Regions from separate parts of the Kocuria sp. KH4 genome, predicted to be linked through region 1. Evidence: riboswitches for the same ligand, from Rfam matches in the RefSeq annotation. Region 1 holds a riboswitch; the other holds the start of a gene.

The links. A riboswitch is a leader RNA that binds a small molecule or an ion and turns the genes downstream of it on or off. The one in region 1 is predicted to bind glycine.
Region 2: it holds a riboswitch for glycine, as region 1 does, so the genes downstream of both, ACWCOM_RS18100 (hypothetical protein) here and gcvP (aminomethyl-transferring glycine dehydrogenase) in region 1, are expected to answer to the same signal.

The regions. Positions count from the first base shown of each region.
Region 1 covers NZ_JBSJYX010000001.1:79,199-89,500, forward strand. The annotation lists gene ACWCOM_RS00415 (DNA-directed RNA polymerase subunit beta') at 1-138, opposite strand, end outside; gene rpoB (DNA-directed RNA polymerase subunit beta) at 200-3,709, opposite strand; gene gcvT (glycine cleavage system aminomethyltransferase GcvT) at 3,955-5,064, opposite strand; gene gcvP (aminomethyl-transferring glycine dehydrogenase) at 5,061-7,913, opposite strand; glycine riboswitch at 8,079-8,186, opposite strand; gene rplL (50S ribosomal protein L7/L12) at 8,306-8,689, opposite strand; gene rplJ (50S ribosomal protein L10) at 8,786-9,310, opposite strand; gene ACWCOM_RS00445 (GNAT family N-acetyltransferase) at 9,600-10,302, opposite strand, start outside.
Region 2 covers NZ_JBSJYX010000040.1:1,766-12,067, forward strand. The annotation lists gene ACWCOM_RS18090 (DUF6807 family protein) at 1-1,204, shown strand, start outside; gene ACWCOM_RS18095 (M24 family metallopeptidase) at 1,201-2,271, shown strand; glycine riboswitch at 2,356-2,456, shown strand; gene ACWCOM_RS18100 (hypothetical protein) at 2,610-2,858, shown strand; gene gcvH (glycine cleavage system protein GcvH) at 2,892-3,272, shown strand; gene ACWCOM_RS18110 (L-serine ammonia-lyase) at 3,490-4,920, shown strand; gene ACWCOM_RS18115 (hypothetical protein) at 5,088-5,435, shown strand; gene ACWCOM_RS18120 (hypothetical protein) at 5,611-5,736, shown strand; gene ACWCOM_RS18125 (mandelate racemase/muconate lactonizing enzyme family protein) at 5,794-6,885, opposite strand; gene ACWCOM_RS18130 (NAD-dependent epimerase/dehydratase family protein) at 6,882-7,853, opposite strand; gene ACWCOM_RS18135 (Gfo/Idh/MocA family protein) at 7,850-9,238, opposite strand; gene ACWCOM_RS18140 (carbohydrate ABC transporter permease) at 9,335-10,270, opposite strand.

The DNA.
Region 1 (10,302 bases):
CAGGCCGTCCTTCTCCGGCTTGAGCGTGCGGTAGTTGATGGTCTCCGGCTTCTTGACCTCGCCGTACGACCAGGTCCGGATGTCCTCCGCGGTCGCAAGACCGATCCGCATGAGGCCAAGTGAAGATTCGTTGGACATGAGGGTCCTTTATCTCTTTCTCTGGAAAGGGTGACGTCTCGTCGGGGGTGGAGGGAGGGTCTCAGACCTCTTCGACCGAGCTGGGCTCGGAGTGCGAGAGATCGATGCCCAGCTCCTCGGCCGCCCGGAAGACCTCGTCATCCGAATCGCGCATCTCGATGGTGTTGCCGTCGGCCGAGAGCACCTCGACGTTCAGGCACAGCGACTGCATCTCCTTGATGAGCACCTTGAAGGACTCGGGAACACCCGGCTCGGGGATGTTCTCGCCCTTGACGATGGCCTCGTAGACCTTCACGCGCCCGTGCACGTCGTCGGACTTGACCGTCAGCAGCTCCTGCAGCGTGTAGGCGGCGCCGTACGCCTCGAGGGCCCAGACCTCCATCTCGCCGAAGCGCTGGCCGCCGAACTGCGCCTTACCACCCAGCGGCTGCTGGGTGATCATGGAGTACGGGCCGGTGGAGCGCGCGTGGATCTTGTCGTCGACCAGGTGGTGGAGCTTCAGGATGTACTGGTAGCCCACCGACACCGGGTCGGGGAACGGCTCGCCGGAGCGGCCGTCGAACAGCCGGGCCTTGCCGGTCCGGTCGATCAGGCGCACGCCGTCGCGGGTCGGGTTGGTGTGGTCGAGGAGGTCGAAGATCTCCTCCTCGCGCGCGCCGTCGAACACGGGGGTCGCCACGTTCGTGGGGCCCGACTGCTTCGGGAAGTTCGGCAGCCGGTCCAGCCACTCGGGCTCGCCCTCGATGTTCCAGCCCTGCTTGGCCAGCCAGCCGGTGTGCACCTCGAGGACCTGCCCCAGGTTCATGCGCCCGGGCACGCCCAGCGGGTTGAGGATGATGTCCACCGGGGTGCCGTCCTCCAGGAACGGCATGTCCTCCAGCGGCAGGATCTTCGAGATGACGCCCTTGTTGCCGTGCCGGCCGGCGAGCTTGTCGCCGTCGGTGATCTTGCGCTTCTGCGCCACGTACACCCGGACCACCTGGTTGACGCCCGCGGGCAGGTCGTCGTCCTCGTCGTCGCGGTCGAAGACGCGCACGCCGATGACGGTGCCGGACTCGCCGTGGGGCACCTTCAGGGACGTGTCGCGCACCTCGCGGGACTTCTCGCCGAAGATCGCCCGCAGCAGCCGCTCCTCCGGGGTGAGCTCGGTCTCGCCCTTGGGCGTGACCTTGCCGACCAGGATGTCCCCGGCCTGGACCTCGGCGCCGATGTGGATGATGCCGCGCTCGTCGAGGGCGGACAGCACCTCCTCGGACACGTTCGGGATGTCCCGGGTGATCTCCTCGGCGCCCAGCTTGGTGTCGCGGGCGTCGATCTCGTGCTCCTCGATGTGGATCGAGGTGAGCACGTCCTCGGAGACCATCCGCTGGGAGAGGATGATCGCGTCCTCGTAGTTGAGGCCCTCCCAGGACATGTAGGCCACCAGCAGGTTCTTGCCCAGGGCCAGCTCGCCCTGGTCCGTGGAGGGGCCGTCGGCGATGACCGAGCGCTCCTCGACGCGCTCGCCCTCGGAGACGATCACGCGCTGGTTGTAGGTGTTGCCCGGGTTGGAGCGCGTGAACTTGTTGATCGGGTAGACGGTGGTCGTCCCGTCGTCGTTGAGCACCCGCACGAGGTTCGCGGAGACCTCCTCGACCACGCCGGCCTTGCGGGCCAGCACCGAGTCGCCGGCGTCCAGGGCCGCGTAGCGCTCCATGCCGGTGCCCACGAGGGGGGCCTCGGACTCGAGCAGCGGCACGGCCTGGCGCTGCATGTTGGCGCCCATGAGCGCGCGGTTGGCGTCGTCGTGCTCGAGGTACGGGATGAGCGCGGTCGCCACGGACACCATCTGCCGCGGGGACACGTCCATGAACTGCACCGCGGTGGGGTCGACCAGCACGGCCTCGCCGGAGCCGTCGGCGGCGCGCGCGAGCACGGCGTCCTCGGCGAACCGGTTGTCGGCCGTCAGCGGGGCGTTGGCCTGCGCGATCGTGACGCCGCGCTCGTCGTCGGCGGTGAGGTACTCGACGTCGTCGGTCACCACGCCGTCCACGACCTTGCGGTACGGGGTCTCGATGAAGCCGAACGGGTTGATCCGCCCGTAGGTCGCCAGCGAGCCGATGAGGCCGATGTTGGAGCCCTCGGGGGTCTCGATCGGGCACATGCGGCCGTAGTGCGACGGGTGGACGTCGCGGACCTCCATGCCGGCGCGGTCGCGGGAGAGACCGCCGGGGCCCAGCGCGGACAGGCGCCGCTTGTGCGTCAGACCGGCCAGCGGGTTGTTCTGGTCCATGAACTGCGACAGCTGCGAGGTGCCGAAGAACTCCTTGATCGCCGCCACGACGGGGCGGATGTTGATCAGGGTCTGCGGGGTGATCGCCTCGACGTCCTGCGTGGTCATGCGCTCGCGCACGACCCGCTCCATGCGGGAGAGCCCGGTGCGGATCTGGTTCTCGATCAGCTCGCCGACCGCGCGGATGCGGCGGTTGCCGAAGTGGTCGATGTCGTCGACGTCCACGACGATCTCGCGGGCCTCGCCGTTGCGCACGCCCGGCATGGTGGCGCCGCCGGCGTGCAGGGTCACGAGGTAGCGGATCATCGCCACGATGTCGTCGACCGAGAGCACCGAGGCGTCCTCGTCCTCGAACGCCTTGTCCAGGCCCAGCTTGCGGTTGATCTTGTAGCGACCCACCTTGGCGAGGTCGTAGCGCTTGGCGTTGAAGTACATGTTGTCCAGCAGCGCCTGCGCGGCGTCGACCGTGGGCGGCTCCCCCGGACGCAGCTTGCGGTAGATGTCCAGCAGCGCGTCCTCGCGCGAGTCGACGGTGTCCTTCTCGAGGGTGGCGCGGATCGAGTCGAACTCCCCGAACTCCTCGAGGATGCGGGACTCGCTCCAGCCCAGGGCCTTGAGCAGCACGGTCACGGACTGCTTGCGCTTGCGGTCCAGGCGCACGCCCACCTGGTCCCGCTTGTCGATCTCCAGCTCGAACCAGGCCCCGCGGGACGGGATGATCTTCGCGGAGTAGATGTCCTTGTCCGAGGTGCGGTCCTGGCCGCGCTCGAAGTAGGCGCCCGGGGAGCGCACGAGCTGGGACACGACGACACGCTCGGTGCCGTTGATGACGAAGGTGCCCTTCTCGGTCATCAGCGGGAAGTCGCCCATGAACACGGTCTGCTGCTTGATCTCGCCCGTGTTGTTGTTCATGAACTCGGCCTTGACGTACAGGGGCGCCGAGTACGTGGCGTCCCGGTCCTTGCACTCGTCCATGGTGTACTTGGGCTCGTAGAACTCCGGCTCCGAGAAGGACAGGGACATGGTGCCCTGGAAGTCCTCGATCGGGGAGATCTCCTCGAAGATGTCGGAGAGCCCGGAGGTGCGGGCGATGCCCTGCTCACCGTTCTCGACGGCCTGCTGGACGCGGGCCTGCCAGCGCTCGTTGCCGACGAGCCGGTCGAAGCTGTCCGTCTGGAGGGCCAGCAGGTTCGGCACGTCCAGCGGCTCGTGGATCTTGGCGAAGGAGATGCGGCGCGGGAGGTCCCCGTCGGCCGGTCGGTTAGCGGTTACGTTCGAATCGGTGCTCGAGGCGACCAAGATGGATTCCTTCCACAGACCTGCAGTTGAATCGCGCAGTTCCCGAGATCGGGGATACGGGTGTGCGAGGTCCAGCGCGCTGAGCCGCTGGTTCGCGCCCCGGGGGTGCCCACCGCTATATGAAGGCACGCAGAATGAGGGACAACGCAAATAAACAGCATAGGCCGGACTCGCCGGTCTGTCCACCCGGCCGGTGGACGCGGGCGCCCACCGGCCGTAGGATGAGGAATTTCGTGCCGTGCGTCTCAGCCGCGGCGGTAGAAGGGCAGCCCGACGACCTCCACGGGCGCACGGCGGCCCCGCACGTCGGCCTCGAGCGGGACCCCGGCCTCCAGCGCCGCCGGCCGCACGAGGGCCATGGCCACCGGGTGGCCGAGGGTCGGCGACGGGACGCCGCTGGTGACCTCGCCGACCGTCTCGTCCCCCGCGAGCACCGCGTTCCCGGCCCGGACCGGGCGGCGGGTGAGCCCCCGGAGCCCCACGAGCACCCGGGCCGGGGGCTCGGCCGCCTGCGCCTCGAGCGCGGCCCGCCCCACGAACTCGCCCTTGCCGCGCAGCGCCGCCGCCACGAGCCGGCCCAGCCCGGCCTCGAACGGCGTGATGTCCGGGCCCAGCTCGTGGCCGTACAGCGGCATCCCCGCCTCCAGGCGCAGCGAGTCGCGGGCGGCGAGCCCGGCGGGGACGACCCCGCGGCCCTCCCCCGCGGCGAGCAGCGCGTCCCACACGGTGCGCGCGTGCTCGGGGGCCACGTAGAGCTCGAAGCCGTCCTCGCCGGTGTACCCGGTGCGGGCCACGAGCGCGGGCACCCCGGCGACCTCGCCGGGCGTGCAGGCGTAGTACCCGAGCCCCCGCACGGCGTCCGGGTCGGCGCACCCGGCGGCGAGCAGGGTGTCCTGGGCCGCGGGGCCCTGGACGGCCACCAGCGCGGTGGCCTCCGTGCGGTCCTCCACCGTGACGTCGTGGCCGTGCGCGCGCTCCTCCAGCGCCCGCAGCACGGCCGCCGTGTTCCCGGCGTTGGGCACCACCAGGAAGCGGTCCTCGGCCAGGCGGTAGACGATGAGGTCGTCGAGGACCCGTCCGGCCTCGTCGACCAGCAGCGAGTACTTGGCCCGGCCGGTGGCGACGGCGCTCAGCCGGGAGACGACCGCCGCGTCCAGGAACGCGGCCGCGTCCGGGCCCTCCACGGCGATCTCGCCCATGTGGGACAGGTCGAAGACCCCGGCGGCCCGGCGCACCGCGTGGTGCTCGGCGACGTCGTTGCCGTACTTGAGGGGCATCTGCCAGCCGCCGAAGTCGGTGCTCACGGCACCGGCCTCCCGGTGGGCGGCCGCCAGCGGCGTGGTGCGGGCGCTCATCGGGCGGCCTCCGCCGGCGCGGGCGAGGCGAAGGCCTCGATCGGCGGGCAGCTGCAGACCAGGTTGCGGTCCCCGGCGGCGTTCTCCACCCGGCCCACGGGCACCCAGTACTTCGCCAGCCGCAGCTCGGGCAGCGGGTAGGCGGCCTGGGAGCGCGGATAGGCGCGCTCCCAGGAGTCGGCCGTGAGCACCTCCGCGGTGTGCGGGGCGTGGCGGAGCACGGAGTCCTCCAGCGCCACCTCGCCGTCGGCCACGGCCTGCATCTCGGCGTGGATGGCGCGCATCGCGGCCACGAAGCGGTCCAGCTCGGCGAGGTTCTCGGACTCGGTGGGCTCGACCATCAGGGTGCCGGCCACGGGGAACGCGAGCGTGGGGGCGTGGAAGCCGTAGTCGACCAGCCGCTTGCACACGTCCTCGGCGGTGACCCCGGAGGCCTTGGTGAGGGGGCGCAGGTCCAGGATGCACTCGTGGGCCACGAGTCCGCCGGGGCCGGTGTAGAGCGTCGGGAAGACGTCCGCGAGCCGGGCGGAGACGTAGTTGGCGCTGAGGATCGCGGTGCGCGAGGACGCGGTGAGCCCCTCGGCGCCGGCCATGGCGATGTACATCCAGGAGATCGGCAGCACCCCGGCGGAGCCGTAGCGGGCCTGGGAGACGGGGAAGGTCTCGGCGCCCGCGCCCGCGCCCGCGGCGGCCGGGTCCTCGGGCAGGAACGGCACCAGGTGCTCGGCGACCGCCACCGGCCCCACCCCGGGCCCGCCGCCGCCGTGCGGGATGCAGAAGGTCTTGTGCAGGTTCAGGTGGGAGACGTCCCCGCCGAAGCGGCCGGGACGGGCCAGGCCCATGAGGGCGTTGAGGTTGGCGCCGTCCACGTAGACCTGCCCGCCGGCGTCGTGCACGGCCGCGCACACGGCGGTGACCTGTTCCTCGAACACCCCGTGCGTGGAGGGGTAGGTGATCATGATCCCGGCGAGCTCGTCCCCCACGGCCGCGATCTTGGCGTCGAGGTCGTCCAGGTCCACGGAGCCGTCCCCGGCGGTGGCCACGACCACGACCTTCAGGTCGGCGAGCACCGCGGACGCCGCGTTGGTGCCGTGGGCGGAGGACGGGATGAGGATCGTGGTGCGCCGGTCGTCGCCGCGGGAGAGGTGGTAGCGGCGGATCGCCAGCAGGCCGGCGAGCTCCCCCTGGGACCCGGCGTTGGGCTGGACGGACACGGCGGCGTAGCCGGTGATCTCCGCGAGCCAGGACTCCAGCTGGGCGATGAGCTCCCGGTAGCCGACGGTCTGCTCCTCCGGGGCCAGCGGGTGGATCGAGGCGAACTCGGGCCAGCTGATGGGCTCCATCTCCGCGGCCGCGTTGAGCTTCATGGTGCAGGAGCCCAGCGGGATCATGGTGCGGTCCAGGGCCAGGTCCTTGTCCGCGAGGGAGCGCAGCCAGCGCATCATCGCGGTCTCGGAGCGGTGCAGGGTGAACACCGGGTGGGCGAGGTAGGAGTCGGTGCGCAGCAGCGCGTCCGGCAGGTCCCAGCCGGCGGCGCCGTCCTCGGGGGCGGCCGCCCCGAAGGCGGCGAGCACCGCGTCCACGTCGCGCTCGCCGTGGGGCTCCCCCACCGAGACGGACACGTGGTCCGCGCCGGCCCGGCGCACGTTGATGCCGCGCTCCGCGGCGGCGGCGACGACCGCGTCGGCGCGCCCGGGCACCTCGGCCAGGACGGTGTCGAAGAACGTGCCGTGCACCACCGGCACCCCGGCCGCGGTGAGCCCCGCGGCCAGCCGCGCGGCGAGCCCGTGCACGCGCTCGGCGATGGCGCGCAGCCCGTCGGCGCCGTGGTAGGCGGCGTAGGCGCCGGCGACGATGGCCAGCAGCGCCTGGGCCGTGCAGATGTTGGAGGTGGCCTTCTCGCGGCGGATGTGCTGCTCGCGGGTCTGCAGCGCCAGCCGGTAGGCCGGCCGGCCGGAGGAGTCCACCGAGACGCCCACCAGGCGGCCGGGCAGATTGCGCTCCAGGCCCTTGCGGCAGGCCATGAACGCGGCGTGGGGCCCGCCGAAGAACAGGGGCACCCCGAAGCGCTGGGCGGAGCCGACGGCGATGTCCGCGCCCTGCTCCCCCGGTGAGCGCAGCAGGGTGAGGGCCAGCAGGTCCGTGGCGACGGCCACGAGCGCGCCCTGCGCGTGGGCCTGCTCCGTGCGCTCCGCCAGGTCGGCGACGTCCCCGTCCACGCCCACCTGGGTCAGGACCACGCCGAAGAACTCGCCCTCGGGCAGCCCCTCGGCGAGGTCGGCGACGACCAGGTCGATGCCCACGGCCCGGCAGCGGCCGCGCAGCACGGCGAGGGTCTGCGGGAGGGCGCGGGAGTCCACGGCGACGCGGCGGCTGCCGGAGCGGCGGTTGGCCCGGCGCATCATGAGCACGGCCTCGGCCACGGCGGTGGCCTCGTCGAGCAGGGAGGCGTTGGCCAGGTCCAGGCCCGTGAGGTCCATGACGGCGTTCTGGAAGGTCAGCAGGGCCTCGAGCCGGCCCTGGGAGATCTCCGGCTGGTACGGCGTGTAGGAGGTGTACCAGGCGGGGTTCTCGAGGATGTTGCGGCGCAGCGCGGGCGGGGTGACGGTCTCGGCGTAGCCCTGCCCGATCATCTGCGTCATCACCCGGTTCTTCGCCGCGATCCGGCGCAGGGCGGTGAGGGCCTCGTGCTCGGACATGGGCTCCGGCAGCCGCAGGGGCTCGTCGGCGGCGATGCTCCGGGGGACCGCGCGGGCGACGAGCTCGTCGAGCGCGCCCGCGCCGACGGTCTCGAGCATGATCGCGGTCTCGGCGGCGTCGGGTCCGAGGTGGCGTGGAAGGAAGGACAAGGTCAGCTCCTCGTGGTTCGAGGCCCGGTGGGGCCCGTCGGACCCTCCCCGCTCTGTTCGCTGACCTGAGAGTTTTCGCCGGCCCCGGGCGGGAGCCGGCCTGCACCGTCGGTGGCCCTCCGCCCGGGCCGGTGGCCGTGGGCAGGGGGGCCTCTTCAGAGTGGCCTGCTCGCAGCGGTACGGGTGCCTGAGAGATTCCCGGGGAGGATTTGCTCCTTCGGCGCCGCCGGCCGTCCGGGGGCGGACGGCGGCGGACTCTCCCGCTGCGGGTGGGCGGCCGATGTGGTTGTGCCCCCAGTGTCCCACACCTCGCCGGGCACGGCGCGAGGCCCCGGACGCCGAGCGTCCGGGGCCTCGCGGGAACGGTCGCGCCGCGGCGCGTCCGGGAGGGACTACTTGAGGGTGACGGTGGCGCCGGCGCCCTCGAGGGCCTCCTTGGCCTTGTCCGCGGCCTCCTTGTTGGCGCCCTCGAGGACGGCCTTGGGGGCCGAGTCCACGAGGTCCTTGGCCTCCTTGAGGCCGAGGGAGGTCAGCGCGCGGACCTCCTTGATGACCTGGATCTTCTTGTCGCCGGCGGCCTCGAGCACGACGTCGAACTCGGTCTGCTCCTCGGCCTCCTCGGCGGCGGCGGCCGGAGCGGCGGCACCGGCGACGGCCACGGGGGCGGCGGCGGTGACGTCGAAGGTCTCCTCGAAGGCCTTGACGAACTCGGAGAGCTCGATGAGGGAGAGCTCCTTGAACGCGTCGATCAGTTCAGCGGTGGTGAGCTTGGCCATGGTGTGGCTCCTTTTCGATGGTGTGCCCCGGCCGGGTTCGTCGGCGCGGGACGGTCTGGTTCCGTGGTGAGAATGTGCCTCGCGGCGGGGTGCTGGTCAGGCGCCCTGCTCCTCGACCTTGGCGCGCAGCGCCTCGGCCGTACGGACGGTCTTGGACAGCGGGGCCTGGAACAGCGCCGCGGCCTGGGACAGGGACGCCTTGGCGGCACCGGCCACCTTGGCCAGCAGCACCTCGCGGGACTCGAGGTCCGCGAGCTGCTTGATCTCCGCCTCGCTGAGGGCCTTGCCCTCGAGGTAACCGCCCTTGACGACGAGCTGCGGGTTCGCCTTGGCGAAGTCACGCAGGCTCTTGGCGGCCTCGACGGGGTCCCCCGAGATGAAGGCGATCGCGCTCGGGCCGGCGAGCTGGCCGTCGAACGCGTCGATGCCCATCTCCTTGGCCGCGATCGCGGTCAGCGTGTTCTTCACCACGGCGTATTCGGCGTTCTCACCGAGCGAGCGGCGCAGCTCCTTGAGCTGGGCCACGGTGAGGCCGCGGTACTCCGTCAGGACAGCGGCGTCCGAGTTGGAGAACAGTTCCTTCAACTCGGCGACCGCGGCTGCCTTTTCCGGGTTCGCCATGGTACTCCTTCCGGTCTTCGATGCCGGGCGCTGCCGGAAGGGCCCGGGCACAGAAAAAGCCCCGCGCAGATGCCCGGGGCTCGAACGGCCCGCCCCGGTCGGGGGCGTGCACGCTGTGCTGGTTCACCTGCGCTGGCCGTTCCTGGCGGAACTCTTACGGCTGCTCCCCGTGGCGCACGCTCCTGAGACAGGACGCGCGGGGCAGGGGAGAACACGACCGGCGGTCTTTGGTACGCCCCACCCTACCCGAGGGGCCCGCACGCGCCAAATCGGGCCCGCCCCGGGCCGGTCAGGCGGGCGGGAGGTCGCGGGACCACACGCCGCTGCGCCCGGCGACCCGGAAGCCGAGCCGGCTGTTGACCCGGCTCATCCGGTCGTCGCCGCTGTGGGACCACGAGTACACGGTGCGCACCGCCGGGGCCAGCCGCTCCAGCTGCTGCAGGTTCGCCAGCTTGAGCCGGGTGGCGATCCAGCGGCGGCGGTGCTCGCGCAGCACCACGGTCTCGTCCTGCATCCCGATCACCGGGTCCTCCCCCGCCAGGACGATCTCGGTCATCCCGACCAGGTGACCGGTGGTCCCCCGCTCGGCGACGGCGACCAGGGACACGTTGCCGGCCTCGGCGCGCAGCTGCTCGGTGCGGCGCACCCGCTCGGCGTCCCAGGGCTCGGGGTCGGCCGCCGCCGGCGCCAGGAAGGAGTCGGCGGCCATGCGGGAGTGCAGGGCCGCGAGCTCGTCGAGCCGCTCCTCGGGAGCGGGCCCGGCCCACACGTGGATGCGGTACTCCTCCGGCGCCGGCGAGGCCTCGACCTCGCGCAGCAGCGTCTGCACGCGGGTCGGCGAGAGGGGGACCTCCAGGACGCCGAAGTCGCTGACCGACTCCAGCCGGTACCCGGCGTGGAGGGCGAAGCGGGTCTGCCGGTTGGAGACGGGCAGGCGGCCGGAGCCGTCCGCGGCGTCGACCCACTCGACCATGCCCGGGGTGACCACGGGG
Region 2 (10,302 bases), on a different contig from region 1:
TCCCGAGGGCACCCGGACCGTCGTTCCCGGGCGCACGAACCTGCTGGAGAACCTGATCGCCGCCCGCCGCGACGGCGCCGCGCTGCTCTGCCCCCTGGCCGCCACGGGGGCGTTCATGCGGGTGCTCGACGCCGTGCGCACCGCCCCGGACCCCGTGCCGATCGCCGCCGAGCACGTGCGGTGGGTCCAGGAGGGCGGGGCCCGCCGCGCCGTCCTGCCCGGCGTCGAGTCCTGGGCGGCACGCGCGGTCGCGGCCCAGTCCGGCTTCACGGGGATCGGGGCGCCGTGGGCGGTGCCCGCCGCGACCGGCGAGCGCTTCCTCGTGGCGGGCCACGAGGTCGCCCGGGTGCGCACGGGCGAGGACGTCGCCCCGACCTCCTCCCCCCGCCCGTTCCTGCACCCGGTCCGCACCCTCGGCGGCGTCACCGTCACGGACCAGCAGCCGCTGGACCACGTCTGGCACCTGGGCGTGAGCACCGCCCTGCAGGACGTCGACGGCCTCAACTTCTGGGGCGGGCGCACCTACACCCGCGAGGCCCAGCGGTACGTGTGGCGCGAGGACCACGGCCGGATCATCCGTGTCGCGGCCCACGCCACGCAGGACCGGCTGGACGAGGAGCTGTCCTGGCTCGGCCCGGACGGCACCGCCGTCCTGTCCGAGGAGCGCCGCTGGACGTTCCACCCCGTGGCCGAGCACGCCTGGGAGCTCGGCCTGCGCTTCCGCCTCTCCCCCGCCGGGGACCGTCCCGTGCAGCTGGCCAGTCCCGGGGCCAACGGACGCGCCGGCGGCGGCTACGGCGGTTTCTTCTGGCGCCTGCCCGCCTGCACGGACGCGGACGTGTTCACCGCGGCCGCCGCGGGCGAGGACGCCGTGCACGGCAGCGTGTCCCCGTGGCTGGCCTTCTGCGCCGAGTTCGCCGGGCGCCCCGCCACGCTCGTCCTGCGCCACGGCGGGCCGTCGGCGGACCCGTGGTTCGTCCGCGTCTCGGGCTATCCGGGCGTGGGCCTCGCCCCGGCCTGGGACGCCCCGGTGGCCACCACGCGGGAGGCCCCGCTCGAGCGGGCGGTGCACGTCCTCGTGGTGGACGGCCGCCTCGACCCCGCCGGGGTGGAGGCCCTGCTCGACGGCGCCGCCCGCAGCCGCGGGGCCGCCGAGGGCCCCGGCACCGGGAGCCGCGGCCCGGCCGGGAACCCGGGCGCATGAGCTCCTCGGGCGCCGACCGGGCGGAGAAGCGGCGCCGGGTCCTGCGCGTGCTCCAGGAGCACGGCGGGGACGCCGTCCTCCTGGAGAGCGCCACGGCGGTGTCCTGGTACCTCGACAGGGCCCGCGTGCACGTCTCCCTCGCCGGCCCGCCGGTGGCGTCCGTGCTGGTGCACCAGGACGGGGACGAGGTGGTCACCTCCACCAGCGAGGCGGCCCGGCTCACGGCCGAGGAGCTGCCCGACGGTGTCCGGCTGCACGAGCTGCCGTGGCACGCCGCCCCGGCCGCCCCGGAGAGCTGGTTCCCCGCCGCCCGCTCGATGGCGGTGCTCGCCGAGGACTGTCTCGCGGCACCGCTCCGGGCGGCCCGCGCGTCCCTGCTGCCCGGGGAGGCGCTGCGCTACGAGGCCCTGTGCCGGGTCGCCGCCGCGGTGCTCACGGACGTCCTGGGCCGGGCCACCCCGCGCAGCACCGAGCGGGAGGTCGCCGCCGAGCTGGCCGCCGGGCTGGTGCGGCGCGGCGCGGAGCCGCTCGTGCTCCTGTGCGGCGGCGCGGAGCGACAGGCGCACCGCCACCCCCTGCCGACCGCGGCCCCGCTGGGACGGCGGGCGATGGCCGTGGTCTGCGCCCGCCGGGGCGGTCTGATCGCCGACGTCACCCGCTGGGTCCGCTTCGGCCCCGCCACCGCGCAGGAGGCCGACGCCGAGGCGGGGATCGCGGAGGTCGAGGCCGACGTCCTGGACGCCCTGCGCCCCGGGCTGCCGCTCGCGGACGTGCTCCCGGTCCTGCAGCAGGCCTACCCGCGCCACGGCTTCGACGCCGGGGAGTGGACCCGGCACCACCAGGGCGGCCCGGCCGGCTACGCGGGCCGCGACCCGCGACTGGCCCCCGGCGTCCCGGACCGGGTGCACGAGCACCAGGCGTTCGCGTGGAACCCGTCCGCCCCCGGCGTGAAGATCGAGGACACCGTGCTGCTGGGCGCCGACGGGCCCCGGCCGCTGTCGGTGGACCCCCGCTGGCCGGTCACCCGGGTGCGCGGCCGGGACCGTCCCGCCACGCTCGAGCGCTGACCCGGCCCGGAACCCGCGAGGGCGCTTTGCCTTCCGCGGGCATCTCCTCTACGGTTGTGGGCGTAGTCACAAAGCTGTCGCCATCGACGTGCGGCGGGAGAGTCCCGCTCAGCCACACCGATCGGGCGCCGTAGGAGCAATTTCCTCCCCGGGAAACTCTCAGGCCCCCGCACCGTCGCACCGAGGCACATCTGGAAAGTAGCGCGGAGTGCTCCGCGCTCGCCGAAGGAGCAAGCCCCACCCCTCCGGGTGCGGCGGAAACTCTCAGGCTGTGCAACAGATCGGGGAGGAACCCACAGACCGCGCGGGCGCACCGCGCCGAATCCTGGAGTTCCTCGATGACCCCCACCCCCATCCCTCCCGCCGCCCGGCCCGGCAGACACGGCGCCGGGCCGGCCGGCCGCGGCTGCCCGCGCCCGGCGGCCTCCCCGCCCCGCGCCGGCCGGCAGCGCCGCCGGGACGCCCCCCTCTCCGAGGCCGGCCCGGGCGCCGCCCGCGGGGCCCGCCGGGTCGAGGGCCGCGCCCGCGCCCGCCTGCGCGAGTCCCTCGACGGCACGCCCCCGCCCCTCCACCGGCCCCGGCCGTAACCTCCGCACCCCGCACCGAAAGGACCCCACACCATGAGCACCGTCCTGCCCGACCTCCGCTACTCCGCGGAGCACGAGTGGATCGACTCCGCCTCCCCGGCCCGGATCGGCATCAGCCGGGTCGCCGTGGACGCCCTCGGCGACGTCGTCTACCTCGACCTGCCCGAGACCGGCTCCACCGTCACCGCGGGCGAGGTCTGCGGCGAGGTCGAGTCGACCAAGTCCGTCTCCGAGCTGTTCTCCCCCGTGAGCGGCACCGTGGTCGAGGTCAACGCCGAGGCCGTGGAGGACCCCGCCGTGCTCAACGAGGACCCCTACGGCGCCGGCTGGCTGTTCGCCGTCGAGGTCGCCGAGGAGGGCCCGCTGCTCTCCGCACAGGAGTACGCCGAGGCCAACGGCGGTGAGCTCGCCTGAGCGCGGACGCCGGCGCCCTGACCGCCGTTCCCGGGATCCCCGGGGCCCGCGTCCGGGCGCCGGCCGCGGCGCACCCCTCTCCCCGGGCCCGGGCCCGCTCGGCGCGGGCCGCTGAGGACCGGAGCACCGCCCACCCCTCGGGCGGCGGCGGGGGCGCGCAGGGACATCCCCTCCGCGCCCCCGCACCGCCACGGAACTTCCTCGTCTGGAGCACATCATGGCCATCAGCGTCTTCGACCTCTTCTCCGTGGGCATCGGCCCCTCGAGCTCCCACACCGTGGGCCCCATGCGCGCCGCCCGCCGCTTCGCCGCGGCCCTGGCCGCCCAGGACCTCCTGGAGCGCACCGCCGACCTGCGCGTGGACGTCTACGGGTCGCTGTCCGCCACCGGCCGCGGCCACGGCACGTTCACCGCGATCCTGCTGGGCCTGGAGGGCTACGACCCGGAGCAGGTCCTCCCCGACGAGGTGGAGGAGCGGCTGGCCGACATCGCCGGCACGGGGACGCTGCGGCTGGGCGCCGCCCTCGGTCGCCGCACGGACGTCCGCTACGGCGTCGAGGACATGGTGCAGCACCCGCTGACCGTCCTGGAGCGGCACACCAACGGCATGCGCTTCCAGGCGCTGGACGGCGCCGGGGGCGTGCTGGCCGAGCAGACCTGGTTCTCCGTGGGCGGTGGGTTCATCGTCCAGGAGGGCGAGGAGGACACCGCCGCGGCCGAGCTGGAGTCCGCCAGCGCCCAGGTGCCCCACCCCTTCCGGACCGCCCGGGAGCTGCTGGGCCACTGCGCGAGCACGGGCGGGCCGATCAGCGCGGTGATGCTGGCCAACGAGCGGACGTGGCGCGGCGAGGACGAGATCCGGGAGCAGCTGCTGCACATCTGGACCGTGATGGAGGAGTGCAAGGACTCCAGCCTCCGGCGCACCGGGCCGCTGCCGGGCGGACTGGACGTCGCCCGGCGCGCCCCGGAGTGGCACCGGAGGCTGCGCACCGAGGACCCGGACCGGGACCCGGGCTTCTGGCCGGAGTGGGTGAACCTGGTGGCCCTGGCGGTCAACGAGGAGAACGCCTCCGGCGGACGGGTGGTCACCGCCCCCACGAACGGGGCGGCCGGCATCATCCCGGCGGTGCTCTTCTACGCCACCCACTACTCCCCCGCGGCCCGCGCCGCCGCCGCCGAGGGCCCGGAGGCGCTCGGGGCCGCACGGCAGGACATCGTGGTCCGGTTCCTGCTCACGGCCGGGGCGGTGGGAGTGCTCTACAAGGAGCAGGCCTCGATCTCCGGGGCCGAGGTCGGCTGCCAGGGCGAGGTGGGGTCCGCCTCCTCGATGGCCGCCGCCGGGCTGGCGGAGGTCCTGGGCGGCACGCCCGCCCAGGTGGAGAACGCCGCCGAGATCGCCATGGAGCACAACCTGGGGCTGACCTGCGACCCGATCGGCGGCCTGGTGCAGATCCCGTGCATCGAGCGCAACGCGATTGCCGCGGCCAAGGCGATCAACGCCGCCAAGATGGCCATGTGGGGCGACGGCACGCACCGGGTGAGCCTCGACGAGGTCATCGTGACCATGCGGGAGACCGGCAAGGACATGAGCCACAAGTACAAGGAGACCGCCCTGGGCGGGCTCGCCGTCAACGTCGTGGAGTGCTGACCGGCTCCCCGTCCCGCGGCCGCGGGACCGTCCGCACGGCGGTCCCGCCGCTGCGTCCGCCGGCAACCGCCCGTCCGGGGCCGTTCCCGGGGCCGGCACGTCATGCGAGGGGGACAGTGTGCCCCGGACTGGACGAAGGTCTAGCCTCGTGCCCAGGAGGTTTGCAGATGAGAATCACCCTGGCGGACGTGGTGGCCGCTCTCGGCGTGCTGGTGACGGCCCCTGCGATGGCCGGCATGGGGCTCACGCTGCTCGGGGGCCGGGCCCCGTACGACTCGCTCGTCGGCACGGTGGTGCTCGGCGTCGTCCTCACGATCGCCGGCCTGGTGCCCCGGTTCGAGCGGCACCGGCTCGGCTGGACGAGCCAGACGGACGCGCTGCTGCGGGCCCGGCAGCAGGTCCGGCGCGCCGCCGTCGCCCCGGAGCCGGAGCGCACGGCCGCGGACCGCGCGGCGGAGCGGCGCCGTGCCGTCACAGTGGGTGCGGAGGGCGCGCGGATCCCCGGCCGCGCCTAGCGTCGGAGCATGGGCGGCAGAACGGGCAACGTCTACGTCAACCCCGTCACCCAGGAGCGCGCGGTCGTGCTGGTGAGCTCCGCAGACTCCGGCGGGGAGCTGGTGCGCGCCGAGCTCTGGGTCCCGCCGGGGACGGTGCACGACTGGCGGCCCCACGGCCACGAACCGGCACGCGGTGCTCGGCCCGGTGGCCCGGCGCCGGGGCCTCCGGGGCGCCTATCCGGAGTTCGAGCCGCGCATCCTCGTGGGGCGCCTGGGCGAGCCCCTGACGCTCAGCGGACCGGCGCCCGCGGGCACCTGAGCCGCCCGCCGCGGCACGGGGGCCGGTGGGGGTCCCGCGCCGCGGGCGCGGCCGGCCTCAGACCGCGGCCCCCTGCAGGGCGGGCAGCGCCTGCTGCCGCAGCGCCAGGCCGAGACCGGGACGGTCCAGGAGCTCCAGCCGCGAGCCCGTGACCCGCACCGGGGACGGCTCGGCGAGGACGCCGAGCTCGGCGAACCCGGCGTCCTCGACCACCTCCACCATGGTCGGCTCCGCGAGCGTCAGCGCCAGCTGCCCCGAGAGCTCCGGGAGCAGGTGGGGCGCGATCCCCACGTTGTGGGTGCGGGCGAGCTCCACGATCCGCCGGAAGGGCGTGATGCCGCCCACCCGCACGATGTTGGGCTGGACGATGTCCACGGCCCCGGCGGTGATGAAGTCCCGGAACCGGTAGACGTTGTGCAGGTTCTCCCCGAGCGCGATGGGCACCTGGCTGAACCGGCGCAGCTGGCGGTAGCCCTCGAGGTCGTCCGCGCGCAGCGGCTCCTCCAGCCAGGACGGGGCGAAGGGCTCCAGCGCGTCCAGGGCCCGGCGGGCCGTGGGCAGGTCCCAGCGCTGGTTGGCGTCGATCATCAGTCCCCGGTCGGGGCCGAGCAGCTCGCGCACGGCGGCCACGCGCTCGACGTCCTCGCGCAGCTCCGGCCGGCCCACCTTGATCTTGACGGCGCCGAAGCCCGCCGCGACCCAGCGGCGCACCTGCTCCTGCAGCTCGTCGAGCCCGTAGTGCAGGTTCACGCCGGAGCCGTAGACGGCCACGTCCTGCTGCCGCCGGCCCAGCAGCGCGGGCACCGACAGGCCGGCGCGCCGGGCCCGCAGGTCCCACAGGGCCAGGTCGATCCCGGCGAGGGCGATGCCGGTGAGCCCCGTGCCGCCCTCGTGCAGGAACTTCCAGGCGTCGTCCCACAGCACCTCCGGGTGCTCGGGGCGGCCGCGGACGAAGGCCGCGAGGTCGTCGTCGAGCAGCGCCTGCACGGCCCGCGCCCCGATGGTCGGGGTCCAGGAGAAGCCGGTGCCGGTCGCGCCGTCGTCGGCCACGACCGTGACGGCGATCAGGTGGTTGCGCGGGGCGTCGGGGCCCCAGCTGCGCAGCAGCCGGGCGGTGATCAGCTCGGTGCGCACGGCGGCGATGCTCATGCGGTGTCCTTCCCGTGCCGCCCGGTGCCGGCGAGCTCCCCGGGGGCCGGGTCCCCGGCGTCCTCCCGCAGCTCGGTGCGCCAGGTCCGGACCGGCTCCCAGCCCAGCTCCTCGCGGGCCTTGTCGATGCTGAAGGCCGGCGCCGTCCCGGTCAGACCGGCGGCGAGCTCCTCGCTGCCGGGGACGAACTGCGGGACGAGCTCCGCCAGGGGGCGCCGGGCCAGGGCGTCGGCGGCGCCCACGAAGAAGGTGTCCCCGTTGCGGACGGCGCCCATCCGCTCCAGCAGCGCCCCGAGGAAGGTGGTGACGTCGCGGGCGTCCACGTAGTTGAACAGCGCCGGCGCGGCGAGCGCCGGGTCGTCCAGGCGCTCGCGCACGGTGTGGCCCTGCTGGGTGGGCGCGCCGGCCCACTCCTCGGGGGCGATGACGTAGCAGGGCCGGAAGGAGGCGTAGCGCACGGCCCCGCCCCGGGCCGCGGCGAACATCTGCGCGACCTGCTCCGCGACGAGCTTGGACAGCCCGTAGGCGTGCCACGGCCGCGGCGGGGTCCGCTCGGTCAGCGGGAACGCGGGCGGCAGCCAGCCGCTCGGGGAGCCGTAGCCGAGCACGGTGGGGCTGCTGGCCAGCACGATCCGGCGGGCCCCGGCCTCGGTGGCGGCCTCGGCCACGGTGTGGGCGATCACGGCGTTGGTCTGCAGGATGACGTGCTCGGGGGCGCTGAACGGCACCGCGATGGCCGCGAGGTTCACCACCGCGTCCGGGCGCACGGCGCGCATCAGCGCGAGCGTGGCCCCGGGGTCGGTGAGCTCCGCGGCCCGGTGCTCCACGGCCGGGTGCGCGGCCGCCAGCTGCTCCTCGGTCGGGAGGTCGCGGTCGACGCCGACGACGTCGTAGCCGGCCTGCGCGAGCCCGGCCACGACGCTGCGCCCCAGCCGGCCGGACCCGCCGGTCACCACCACCCGGGTCATGCCGGGACCTCGCTGCGCCGGGCCGCGGCGGCGCGCCCGAGCTCCAGCTCGGCGATCCGCACCGGCGCGCCCGTCTCGAGGGAGCGGTTGCCGGCGATGCCCACGGACACGGCCGCCACGCCGTCGCGGTAGCCGGAGGGCCGCCCGTAGGGGTCCGCCCCCGGCCCCCGGAACACGTCGGCCAGCAGGAGCCGGTCCCCGCCGCCGTGGCTGCCGGAGCCGTTGCGGATGGGCACCTCCTCGGCGGTGCCCCAGTGGCGCTGCAGGACCAGCCGCTCGCCGCGCCGCCTGGCCCCGTTCTGCTCCGCCCCGGCCGTGACCGAGGGGTCCACCGGGGTCCCGCCGGCGGCGGGCAGCACGGCGGCGCGCTCCACGACGTCCAGCTCGGCCCGGCCCGCCGTGCCGTTGACGGCCACCCGGTAGCCCTCCCAGGGCGCGTGGGCGTTGAGGGAGTAGGAGAGGGTCGCGCCGCGGGCGTAGTCGACCACGAGCGCGAGGTTGTCCTCGATGGTGATCCCGTCGGAGAACACGTCCTGGTCCCGGCGGTAGCCGTCGTGGTGCTGGTGGTCGAGGTAGAGCCGGCGCAGCCGGTCGTCGGAGCGCAGGTCCAGGGCGAAGGGGTCGCCGTCCGCCCCGGGCGTCCGGGGGGCGCCCGCCCGCGCCCGGGCCTCGGCGTTGTCCCGCCCGTAGAAGCGCAGGCCGCCGGAGGCGTAGACCCGCTCCGGGGTGTCGCCCAGCCACCAGTTGACCAGGTCGAAGTGGTGGGAGGACTTGTGCACCAGCAGCCCGCCGGAGTTCTGCTTCTGCCGGTGCCAGCGGCGGAAGTAGTCGGCGCCGTGGACGGTGTCCAGCATCCAGCTGAAGTCCACGGAGGTGACGGTGCCGAGCGCCCCGGACTGCACCAGGTCCTTGAGCGCGGTGTTGCGCGGGGAGTAGCGGTAGTTGAACGTGACCACCACGTCCCGGCCCGTCTCGGCCACGGCCGCGGTGACGCGGCGGCAGCCCTCCGCGTCGACGGTCAGGGGCTTCTCGACGACGGCGTCCGCGCCGGCGCGCAGGGTCTCGCAGATGTAGTCGGCGTGGGTGGCGTCGGGGGTGGTGATCATGACCCGGTCGATGCCCTGCTCGCGGATCGTGCGGGTCAGCGCCGCGGGGTCGAAGACCTGCACCGGCACCCCCGCGGTCTCCTCGGCCAGCCGGCGGTAGTGCTCGGCCCGTCCGGGGTTGCTGTCGCCCACCGCCACCAGCTCGGCCACGTCGGCGTGGTCGTCCAGCAGCGAGCGGAGGTACATCTCGCACCGGTTCCCGGTGCCGACCAGGAGGTAGCGGGTCCGTCCCTCCCGCGGTGCCGTGCCGTCCGGGCCGGTGGGGTCTGCGCTGCGCATCGAGTGCTCCTTCTGCTGGGGGTGGGTGGTCTTCGGCGGGGTCCGCGCCGGCGGGGACGGGGGCCGGTGTGCCGGCCGGCGCGGAGCCCGGGCGGGCTACTTGATGCCGGTGGTGGCGATGCCCTTGACGAGGAACTTCTGCCCCACGAGGAAGGCGATGAACACCGGCAGCAGGGACACGATCGACATCGCGAACAGCGAGCCCCAGGAGGACTCCCCCGTGGCGTCCACGAAGGCGCGCAGCGCCACCGGGACGGTGAACATGTCCGGGTCGGTGAGGAAGATCAGGGCGCTGAAGAAGTCGTTCCAGGTCCAGATGAACGTGAAGATCGTGGTGGTGGCCAGGGCTGGGACCATCATGGGCAGGATGATCTGCCCGAAGATCCGGGCGTGGCCGGCGCCGTCGATGCGGGCCGCCTCGTCCATGTCCCGCGGGATGCCGCGGATGAACTGCACCATGAGGAAGACGAAGAACGCGTCCGTGGCGAGCAGCTTCGGCACGATCAGCGGCCAGAAGGTGTTCACCCACCCGATCTGGGAGAACATGATGTACTGCGGCACGATCACCACGTGGAACGGCAGCATGATCGTGAGGAGCATCAGGGCGAAGGCCGGCTTCTTGAACCGGAACTCCAACCGGGCGAAGGCGTAGGCGGCCATCGAGCAGGAGACCAGGTTGCCCACGATGCACCCGAGCACCACGACCGCGGAGTTGAACAGGTACACGCTGAACGGGCTGGACAGGGCGGTCCACCCGTCCGTGTAGTTGGCGCTCTCGAAGGTCTCGAGCAGGATGCCCGGCTCACGGAAGATGATGTCGTTGGGGCGCAGGGAGCTGGCCACCATCCACAGCAGCGGGTAGATCATCACCCCGCCCGTGAGGATCAGCGCCAGGTGCTTGAGCAGGGAGCGGATCCGCCCCCGGGCGCCGGGGCCGCGGGTCCGGCGGGTCGCCGCGCCCTCCGGCGGGGTCGGGGCGGAGTCCTGCTCGGCCGTCGGGGCGGGGTCGTAGGCGATTGTCGAGTTAGTCATCGTAGAACACCCAATACTTAGACCTGGTCTCA